2 regions of the Blautia sp. HA8986 genome follow, and region 2 is predicted to be linked to the other one. Evidence: riboswitches for the same ligand, from Rfam matches in the RefSeq annotation. Region 2 holds a riboswitch; the other holds the start of a gene.

Region 1 (5,262 bases), 900 kb from region 2:
TGCAGCGGCCCACAGGGCATAAAACCATTACACAGCCCAACGAAAAAAGGTGTCCTTTTTTTCCACGAAGATTTTTCTCCAGGAAACGGAATACGAATCCTCAATTTCCGAAGCCCTGGGAAAATCCCCAGCATATTTACCCCCATAACGACCATGATAATTCCAACCAGAAGTTTCAGATATCCCTGAAACGCTGAAGAAGTCTGCAGACTATCCCCGCTCCCGGCCAGGCCGCCCAAAGCTCCCAGCACGCCGCCGATCACTGTATAGGAAACAACACGACCCACATTATATGCAAAAGTATTCCAAAACATTGTCTTTGATATTCCCTCTGCGCCTGACTCTCCTTTCCGCAAGGTCTGGAAAAGATTGATCCCGCCGCACATGGCAATACAATGTACAGAAGTGATCAGTCCGATCACAAAAAGCATTCCATATCCCATTCCTGTCTCAGCAAGAGAATCCGGTGCAAGGCGGTTAAGAATTCCCCAGTGCTGCAATACCAGTAACAGAAGAGCGATCACAAAAAACTCTCCAACAGCCTGCAGAAATCGTTTTCTCCTCAATTTCTCAGTTGGGATCACCTGATACCCCAGATCCTCGATCAGTCTCCCGATCTCTTCCAACGTGATTTGCTTCGGATCATAGGAAAATTCTGCCTGTGACTGTTCATAACTGACTGTGATATCTGTAATCCCAGGTGTGGATCTCAGCGCCTTCCAGATCCTGGTCTGACAGTTGATGCAGGTCATGCCGTCAATATAAACAACCGTATGTTTCACTGTTTTACGTCCTTTCTCATAAAATTTTCCAGACAAAAAACTGTTACAATAGATCATATCTTCTACTGTAACAGCTTTTATATCCTACTTTTGCGATAGGTTTAATTATATTATTGTCTTTTTCTTCTGTCAATGGTGGCAGCTGATTTCACAGAATCTTCACGATTCGGCCACGTAACTGCGGGACTAGATCTCCACAAGCTTCTCTTCTGTAGTATCCTGAGCCATGAGCAGTACTTCCTCTGCCTTTCCCTCTTTCCATGTAAGTGGAGAGATTGCAATAGATTTAAACTGTTTCTCATCCCTGGTACAATATTCAAAACGGTAAATATCATCCGGCCCTTTCAGCATTTTCCGTATATTTTCCACTGAAAAAGCCTGCTTCAGGGTAAGATTACCGGAAACGGTCTTAAATCTGGATGCCATATACTCTACAAATTCGCAATATTTTCCCTCCGGTTTACATGCAGAGTCATTCATATTCTGACTGTAAAAATGATAAATATCCCGTTCCAGATCACATGCTACATAACAGTCAACAAGCTTCACCGTACCTTTAATCAGCTGATTCATGATCCTGTTCTGGTTGGTTATTTCCTTAAGATTTTCTTCTTTTCTTTTTACTTCTGTGACATCACTTACAAAACCCAACGCATAACGGGGCGTATCCCCGGCAGAGTCCCGGATGATCACATTTCGTATCCAGCGCATATTTCCGTTCATCAGGATCCTGCACTCCAGATTGATTTCTTCGCTTCCCTCTTCCAGCTTCCTGGCAATATAAGCCCGATCATAAAATTGTTTCATCATTTCACGGTCTTCCCAAACCACATAAGTATCCGTGAAACGACCGATCATCTCATCCCATGTGATGTTTTTCTCGAACATTCCTGCCAGCTCTCCCTCCATTTTCATGGAATCAAAACTGTTTTCTTTAAGATCCACATAATATTCACAGAGGTTGGCTTTCGTGTATGCGCGGTGAAAAGCATCTGCTCTCCTAGTGTACTGCGCTGCTTTTTTCTCTTTATCAATATTTACAAAAATTCCCACCATATGAAAAGCGGTTCCATCCGCACAGCGGCTGACTTCGCCCTTGTCCCTGAACCACTGATAACTGCCGTCTGCCAGACGCATCCGGTATTCCACATCATATTTTGTCTCGTCTGTACAATCCCGAAAAGCATCATAAAAAGCCCTGTCAACCATTTCAATATCACCGGGATGGACTCCTGCTTGCCAGGTTTCCAGGCTGTCGGGAAAATCCAGTATATTGTGGTATCCCAGCATTTTTCGAAATTCATAACTAAAAAAAACATCTGTGGGTTTTCCATGCTGATCACATTTCACAGACCAGAAGCCTGAGCTTATGACCTGGTTGACCAGCTGCATGTTTTCCTGCATCTCATCAATATGAGCAGACAAAATCCAGAGCGGTGTTCCCTCATTGTCAAAGGAATCTGTTTTATAGGCACGTATTTTCACAGGTGCTCCTTCTTTATTCAGCATCTTTACATCCTCTGAACCATGAATCTTCACCAAACGCTCATTCCGAATAAAATCATCATTCTCACCACAGAATACATTTTTCAGTGATCCCGAAACCACTTCCATAAATTCTTCATAACCGTATCCCAGATTATGCAGAAAAAATTCACTCACATATGCTATGGTAAGATCCTCGTCATAATAACCGGCTATAATGCCTACCGCCTGATTATCTTCAAGGGCAATACTTATGGCAGCATATGACTCCCTGCAAAGCTTAAAATCACCAGACGAATATAATTTTTCTCCTTTAAACAACTCCGTATTCATCAATCATTCACTCCGTATTCCCAACTGCAGCAGTTTTCCCGAGTTTGATCCATGACGCACGGGCATATACTCTCACGTATTTTTACACACTAAAAAAAACAGGGTCAGGATATAGACATGCAACTATACCGTTCCCTGTTTCTAATCCCTGCAACTGGCTGCCATTTTAAAGGCCCTATAGCTTTGCGTCACAGCTTTTCAACTGCTTTGCCCATATATTCTTTTCTTAGATCTGTACTATTATACCCTTACTTACAGGCACTGTCAACAGCTCTTCCTGATTTATCTGAGCTGCTTTTTTAAATCTGATACCAACGGATCTCATTGGCCTCCAGATGAAGGTCAAAGCTGCTTCCATCGCCTGTGTAAACAACAGTATCCTGTGGCTCATAAGTGTTGTTTACCACACAGTATTTACCATTTTCTACATAAGCGTGCACTTCCACATTGTAATTGGAAGAAAACCAGCAGTGAAGTTCCTCCTCTGCCGCCGCAGACCAGAGCACCGCCCTGTAAAGGACACGGCTGTTGCAGAAGCTGTAAGGAAGTCCGCTGATATAAACGCCGCGTCCTTTTCCAAATGTTTTTACTGCCATCTGCACCTCCTGGTCTTTCTGGATCAGGATTTCTGTCTCAGGCAGTGCAAAAATATTCTTTTTTCCTTCGCCAAAATCTACAGTTCCGTCTGTATCTTCCAGGATAAAATGGTTCTTATGCTCTTCCCAGTTATACTTATCTGTGTTGAGATTAAATCCTCGTTCTTCCTCCACACCTAAAATATCATCCAGCTGGAAGAATTTTCCCTGCCACTGATGAGCAGCCGGTTCCCCTACACCAATGAAACCGCCGCCATTATAAACAAATTTTCTCACAGCTGTAAGGATCTCAGGATCAGCCCAGTTCGCTCCGCCGGACTGTGCAGTGTCCGCGTCTCCCACATTGATGATCACATCGAAATCTTTTAAAATATCTTTGTTCTCACGGATATCGTCAAAACTGATAAAAGAAACATCAAATGGTGCACCGCTTAAGGCCTCGATAATTCCGAAATACGAATAATTCTGCTTGTAATAGATTGCATGATGTACCATATGGTTACCCCAGGAGCGCATTTTTCCCCAGCAGTTCAGGACTGCCACACGTTTCACGCAGTAAGGTGTTGTTCCCCGGATATTGTCATAAAGCACACGGAATTCCTGGCAGACTTCTTTAATATACTGTACAAAATCCGGGAACTCCAGAGCCAGCTTCAGATAACCGCCGTAACCGATTCTCTGGATCGGGCTTCGGAGAATCGCTCTTCTTGCTGTCACCCAGTTTACTTTCGCTTCTTTTACAGGATCGCCACCTTCATGGAAAGTATCCGGGAAAAAGTATGGCAGAAATCTTCCTTCTGTATATTTCACATTTTTAATATCGCTGAACAGCCGCAATGTTGCGCCATTTCCAACACTTCCCACAACTGCATCCAGTCCGATAGAAGCAAACTCGTCCATAAAAGGCTCCATGCCGATCCAGTGATCTCCCATAAACATCATGGCTTCCTTTCCATATTCATGGACAATATCTACCATTTCTTTTGCAAGCTTGGCAACTTCTCTTCTCTGGAATGCCTGGAAATCTTTAAATTCCTTTGACGGAATACGGTATGTATTGTTCATATATCCCTGATCAATAATGAATTCCGGACGGAATCTGTATCCCACTTCTTTTTCAAACTGCTCCAGAATATATGGACTCACTGACGCGGAATAACCGAACCAGTCTACATATTTTTCTCTGGCAAGCTCATCGAAGATCAGGGTAAACTGATGGAAAAATGTTGTAAAACGCACCACCTTCACATAATCATGGGAATCCAGAAATCTTCTCAGTCGTTCCAGGGAATGTGCACGTGTTGCAGGCTGACGCACATCAAAGGTGATCTGCGGCTCCACATCCTTCCAGTCATTGACTACTGCATTGTACATATGTACAGGGTCCCACATAATATACGCCAGAAAACTTACAGTATACTCATGAAATTCTTTGGCTGGTCTGATCACAATATTTCCTGATTTTTCATCATAAGTCCAGTCTTCTGTGCTCACGTTTTCCCCTGTGGTACGATCGATAACCTCCCACCAGCGTTTAATATCATCTCTGGTATTTACAGCCAGCATATCCGGATACAGATGATCCATCAGATGGATTTCCAGCGTATCGGAAACTGCTGTGTGAAAAGCTGTCATGATATACATCTGCTGGATTTCTTCCGGATGTGCCTTTGCCCAGGCATTATCTTTTCTGGTTGTGTAGTATGTGGCATAGATCTTGGCTCCCGTCTCTTTCAGCTCTGCCGGAAATTCCGTTCCGTCACAGTCGCGGATAGCATCTGCTCCCCATTCATCCAGCATTTCCAGAGTTTCAGGGATCACATCAAGGTCTGTAGGGATCGTTACCCTTCCTTTTGTCTCTTTCATTTTTGTTCTACCTCCATTATATTTTTTCAGGAAAATCATCTATTTCTGATATCTGTGCACAATTTCCTGCATGATATCCCATTTCTGTTCCATATCTTTTACCAGCTTAAACTGAGTCCGGCATCTGTCCAGATTATGCTCTTCCCGGTCGATCTTGTAATAATGGTCTCCTTCCAGATAATCGGTAAGAAAACGGATAC
Region 2 (5,262 bases):
TCCGGAAGACTGAATCCTGTATCCACCAACCGGATCAGCGGCGGCTTCCAGAAAGTTCTGGGATTTACCAATGGAACCGAGAATCAGTCCAATCTGGTAGCAAGTCTCTTTGGAAAGGGAGATTACAGTGATTATTACAATACCAGCCTTTTTCTGAAAACAAACGGCGATCCTACCGATATTTACATAGCAGACATCGGCTTTGAGGACAGCGATTCGAAGAATCCAATCTCATCTGCGATCCGGGTCGGTTTTGTAGTACATAAAGTTGGAAAAAAACAGCCATCACAGGGTGAATACATTTTTGCCATAAGTGATAAGAAAAACCCGCAGGCAGAATACAATACAGCTAAAGGAAAAGAAGGTGATGTGCTGGATTGCACGAAGACAGACGGAAAATTAAAACCAGTAGCAGTGACTTATCCATATATTTATGCTACTACTTATACCGATCAGAATAGTCAAAACTGGATAGCCACGAAGGTTGGAAAGAACTATGAAGTTTCATCTGGCACACAAAAAATTGCTTCTTCCGTAGGGTATGATGGCGTAAAAATGCGTGTTTATATCTGGATGGAAGGTACCGATGCTGATTGTGTCAATAATGCAGCAGCAGAAGACCCGGCAACTTATAACGTAAATGTAAAACTGGCAGGTATTTCTGCTGAATAAGACAGCAAATATAAATTGAAAGGTCATGGCAGAGCCATGGCTTTTCTTTTATCCTAAATATGCGAAAAAAACAGGATATCATATGGGAGCAAAGTACGCTAATAACAAAGCAAATACAAGCAATAAAAATGGAATTCCCTAAACCAGAACTCCACTTTATATTATTTCTTCAATAATATCTTCATATAAAAAAATATCTCCCCTGGGGCACATCGTTGAGAGGTGCGGGGAGTCCTGTTAATATTACTATATGTATAACAGATAATAATATCAATGTGCAAAATAGCCAAAATTCATCCTAATCCCTGACAATGCAACCTGGCATACGCAAAATACACGGATTTTCTATCCAACATTATTGACGTATGAAAAACTTCATGGTATTTTATTTTTGATAAAAATGGAAATTATTTCAAGGCAAACCTGCTGAAAGGCAGGGCCGCAAAGCCAGAAGGGGCTAAAATCAGTGTGATGTTAAAGAAATATAGTAGGGACGCTGGCAGGTTTTGGAAGGTGTCCTTTTTTGTATGCAAAAATGGATAAGAAAACTGGCAGGGATAGGTTCTCTGTATATAGATAAAAGCAGGATAACGAAGCATGAAACAGAGTGAGGATTTTTATAAAATGGGAAATTATGAAGACAAAATATATTTTTTAAGTGAGACTGTACCGGGACAGACACAGGCCATGTCACAGGCAGTACAGAAAACACTGGAAAATAATGGCGGGGTAGGCATAATGACAGGATATTATGACCAAAACCTGTCTGTTTTATCTGTGAGCAATCTGCTGTTACATAGTACAGGATATACATTCGACTCTTTTATGAAGCAGACAAACGGCTCATTGAAAAATTTCTTTTATGGAGAGGAAGATATACTGGATCGAGATCGTTTTTTGCAGCTTCACGGAGCAGGGGAATCACAGATCCTTACAGCAGACGGTACAGTGAATAATGTACGGCTTTATAAAGAAGATGCGACAGATGAGGCGGGCAGACAGATCTGGGTTATGTCCGTACAGGTCAACTGGGATCATGTAAATCTGGCACTGCTCAATGAGGCTATCTGTTCCGGCTTCTGGTATTTTGACTGTGACGAAAACAGTGAGATTGTGAATGCAAACTGGAGTCATGAATTCCGAAAAATGCTTGGCTATCATGACACTCTGGACTTTCCGAATAAACTGGAATCCTGGTCAGATCTTCTGCATCCACAGGATAAAGAAAGAGTAATGGTGCAGCTTCAGGCGGCAATTAAGGATAAGACGAACCAGATAAAATACCAGGTAGAGTATCGTATGAGAATGAAGGATAATCAATACCAGTGGTTTCGGGCATCGGCAGAAGTAATACGCCGTCTGGATGGTTCTGCCAGCAGGATTGCCGGGATTTTTATTAACATTGATGGGGAGAAAAAAGAAATCATGCAGGCACAAAAATTTGCTGCTTTCCACCGAGCTTTTACGAAAGCAGATCTGTGCGAGTATTATGTGAATCTGGAAGCGAATACTTTTGATACCTTTAAGGTTGAAACATCCCTGATGACAGTCTTTGAACAGAGTCATACATGGGATGAATTGATCCGGCATTTTGTGGATTCCTATGTTGTGGAGAAAGATAAGAAGGCGGTATCCTCTTTTTACGACCGTGGTTATATTGCAGAAAGGCTGAAGGGTCTGGAAACCGAATTGGCTTTGGAGTGCCGTATCACTCTGAATGGAGAAGAACGATGGGTCCGTAATGTGATCATACGCGGCGAGATAGAGGATTCAGAATATGCCATGATCTTTCTGCGGGATATCACAGAGACAAAGGTGGAGAGTGCACGGCATCTGCAGATGGCAGCGGATAATGCTTCCATGGAGCAGCTGATCCAGAGTATTGTGCGTCTGGTTGACCGTTTTGTTGTCTGTGATCTGGAAAATGACAGATATGAATTCTACAATCTGAATGGACAGATGATATATAAACCTCTGGGATTTTATCATGATTTTCAGATGCAGGTTCTTGAAAAATATAAGACACTGGAACCATTGGAAGCTATAGATATCCTGATAGCCCCGGATAATATTCGGAAAAAACTGAAAAGTGAAAATGATATTTATAAGTTTGAGTATTGCAGCCAGGATGAAAAGACTTATAAGATCGCTTCTTACATACCCCTGGAATGGGAGGATGGAAAACTGGTAAAAGTATTGCTGGCATCCATGGATGTGACACAGGAGAAAAAAGCAGAGATTGAATCCCGTCAGGCACTGAAAGAGGCTTACTGTTCTGCAGAAAATGCTAATCGTGCGAAAACAGAATTCCTTTCCAATATGTCCCATGATATCAGGACACCGATGAACGCTATTGTCGGTCTGACAGCGATCGCAGGAGCAAATATTGAGAGTCAGGACAGAGTTATTGAATGTCTCAGCAAGATTACAGAATCAAGCCGCCATCTGCTGGGGCTGATCAATGAAGTGCTGGATATGGCACGTATCGAAAGCGGAAAAATGACGCTGGCACAGGAAGATTTCAATCTGTCAGAACTGGTGGATAATCTTATTACGCTTACGAAACCGGTGCTTGATGAACATAAACATAATTTTGATATACATATTAATCACATTGAACATGAGGATGTCTGCGGTGACAGTCTGAGGATTCAGCAGGTGTTTGTGAATCTGATGAGTAATGCGATCAAGTATACACCGGATGGTGGGAATATTATTTTTTCCATAGAGGAAAAGCCAAATGGATTTTCAGAGCTTGGATGCTATGAATTTACGATTGAGGATAATGGAATCGGTATGTCACCGGAATTCCAGAAAATCATGTTTGATCCTTTCAGTCGCGCAGATGATCACCGGACAACCAGAGTTCAGGGAACTGGTCTGGGAATGGCGATCAGCAGAAATATTGTTAATCTGATGAATGGTAATATTAAAGTGGAGAGCACCTTACATAAGGGAACCAGAATTACGGTAACGATTTACCTGGAGCTTCAGGAAAAAGAAAAAGCACAGGACAAAAATCTGATGAATCTTCCTGTTCTGGTTGTGGATGATGATAAGACATGCTGTGAAAGTACAGTTGCCACACTGAAAGAAATCGGTATTACAGGTGAATGGGTTCTCTCCGGCAGAGAAGCCGTTGAGCGTTGTTATGCACACCACGAGTTGAAGTGCGATTATTTTGCTGTTATTCTGGACTGGAAGATGCCGGATATGGATGGAATAGAAACTGCCAGACAGATCCGGAAGCGTATAGGTAAAGAGATTACCATCATTGTACTGACATCTTATGAATTCAGCGAGATTGAAGAAGAAGCAAAGGCTGCAGGTGTAGATGCTTTTATTGCAAAACCGCTGTTCCGTTCCAGGCTGACGGCAACATTGCGGCAGTTTACTTCGGACAGAAAAGAAAAAGCAGCAAGAAATTATCTGCAGAAGCTGTCAGAAGCAGATTATACAGGAAAAAGAATTCTGGTGGTTGATGATAATGAGTTAAACAGAGAAATTGCTGTTGAAATTTTACAGATGACAGGGGCAGAAGTGGAAACAGCAGAAAATGGAAAAGCTGCAGTTGAAAAAGTGGAAGTTTCTCCGAAAGGCTTGTATGATCTTGTTTTTATGGATATCCAAATGCCTGTCATGAATGGTTATGAGGCAACCGCAGCGATCAGGAGCCTTCCGGGTGAACAGGGAAAACTGCCGATCGTTGCCATGACTGCCAATGCTTTTGCAGAAGATGTACAGCTGGCAAAAAACACAGGCATGAATGGACATATCGCAAAACCGCTGGATATGAATAAGCTGAATGATGTCCTGGAAAGCTGGCTGTAATTGATTCCCGATTATTGAATTAATGATTTTAGCAGGAAAGAATGAGGAAAATACGAGTATGAAAAAGGCAAAACATTATCTGATAGCTTTATTGTCAGGGGTGCTTGTAGCAACTACTGTTTTGTCTGGCTGTGGACAATCTGAAAAAGCAGTATCTGAAAATGATGATCACCTTACTGTGTATCTGTGGGAAAATCGTTTAATGAAAAATATTGTACCCTATATCTATGAGCAGTTTCCGGATCAGGATATTGAGTTTATTACCGGCAACAATGATACCGATTTATACAGCTATTTTGAAGAACATGGTGAACTGCCGGATATCATAACTGTACGTCGATTCTCAGGAACAGATGCACAGGATCTGGAGCCGTATCTTATGGATTTTGCTTCTTATGATGTGGTTTCCAGATATTACTCTTATGCATTGCAATATTATAAAAACTCAAAAGATGAGATTCAGTGGCTTCCTATCTGCGGTATGCCGCAGACGATCATTGCCAACAAGACATTGTTTGAGCAGCTCGGGATCAAGATACCGGAAAATTATAAGGAATATGCACAGGCATGCCAGCAATTTTATGATAATGGTATAAAACCGTATTCCCTGGATCTTGCAGAAGACTGGTCTGCTCATGAGGTGATTCAGGCAGGTGCAATCGGTGAATTCATGAGTCTGGATGGAATCGAATGGAGAAGCTCAGCTGAAAGTGCATCAGGGGATATTGCGTTTGATGATGCGTTATGGAAACGTATTTT

Evidence for each region. A riboswitch is a leader RNA that binds a small molecule or an ion and turns the genes downstream of it on or off. The one in region 2 is predicted to bind cyclic di-GMP.
Region 1: another riboswitch for cyclic di-GMP. It lies ahead of AC04Q4_RS06470 (PAS domain-containing protein); the one in region 2 lies ahead of AC04Q4_RS10610 (response regulator).

The regions. Positions count from the first base shown of each region.
Region 1 covers NZ_JBWLUQ010000001.1:1,377,784-1,383,045, forward strand. The annotation lists gene AC04Q4_RS06465 (urease accessory protein UreH domain-containing protein) at 1-782, opposite strand, end outside; gene AC04Q4_RS06470 (PAS domain-containing protein) at 969-2,600, opposite strand; cyclic di-GMP riboswitch class I at 2,747-2,822, opposite strand; gene gnpA (1,3-beta-galactosyl-N-acetylhexosamine phosphorylase) at 2,900-5,062, opposite strand; gene AC04Q4_RS06480 (phosphotransferase enzyme family protein) at 5,102-5,262, opposite strand, start outside.
Region 2 covers NZ_JBWLUQ010000001.1:2,277,646-2,282,907, reverse strand. The annotation lists gene AC04Q4_RS10615 (hypothetical protein) at 1-672, shown strand, start outside; cyclic di-GMP riboswitch class I at 1,079-1,184, shown strand; gene AC04Q4_RS10610 (response regulator) at 1,297-4,503, shown strand; gene AC04Q4_RS10605 (extracellular solute-binding protein) at 4,562-5,262, shown strand, end outside.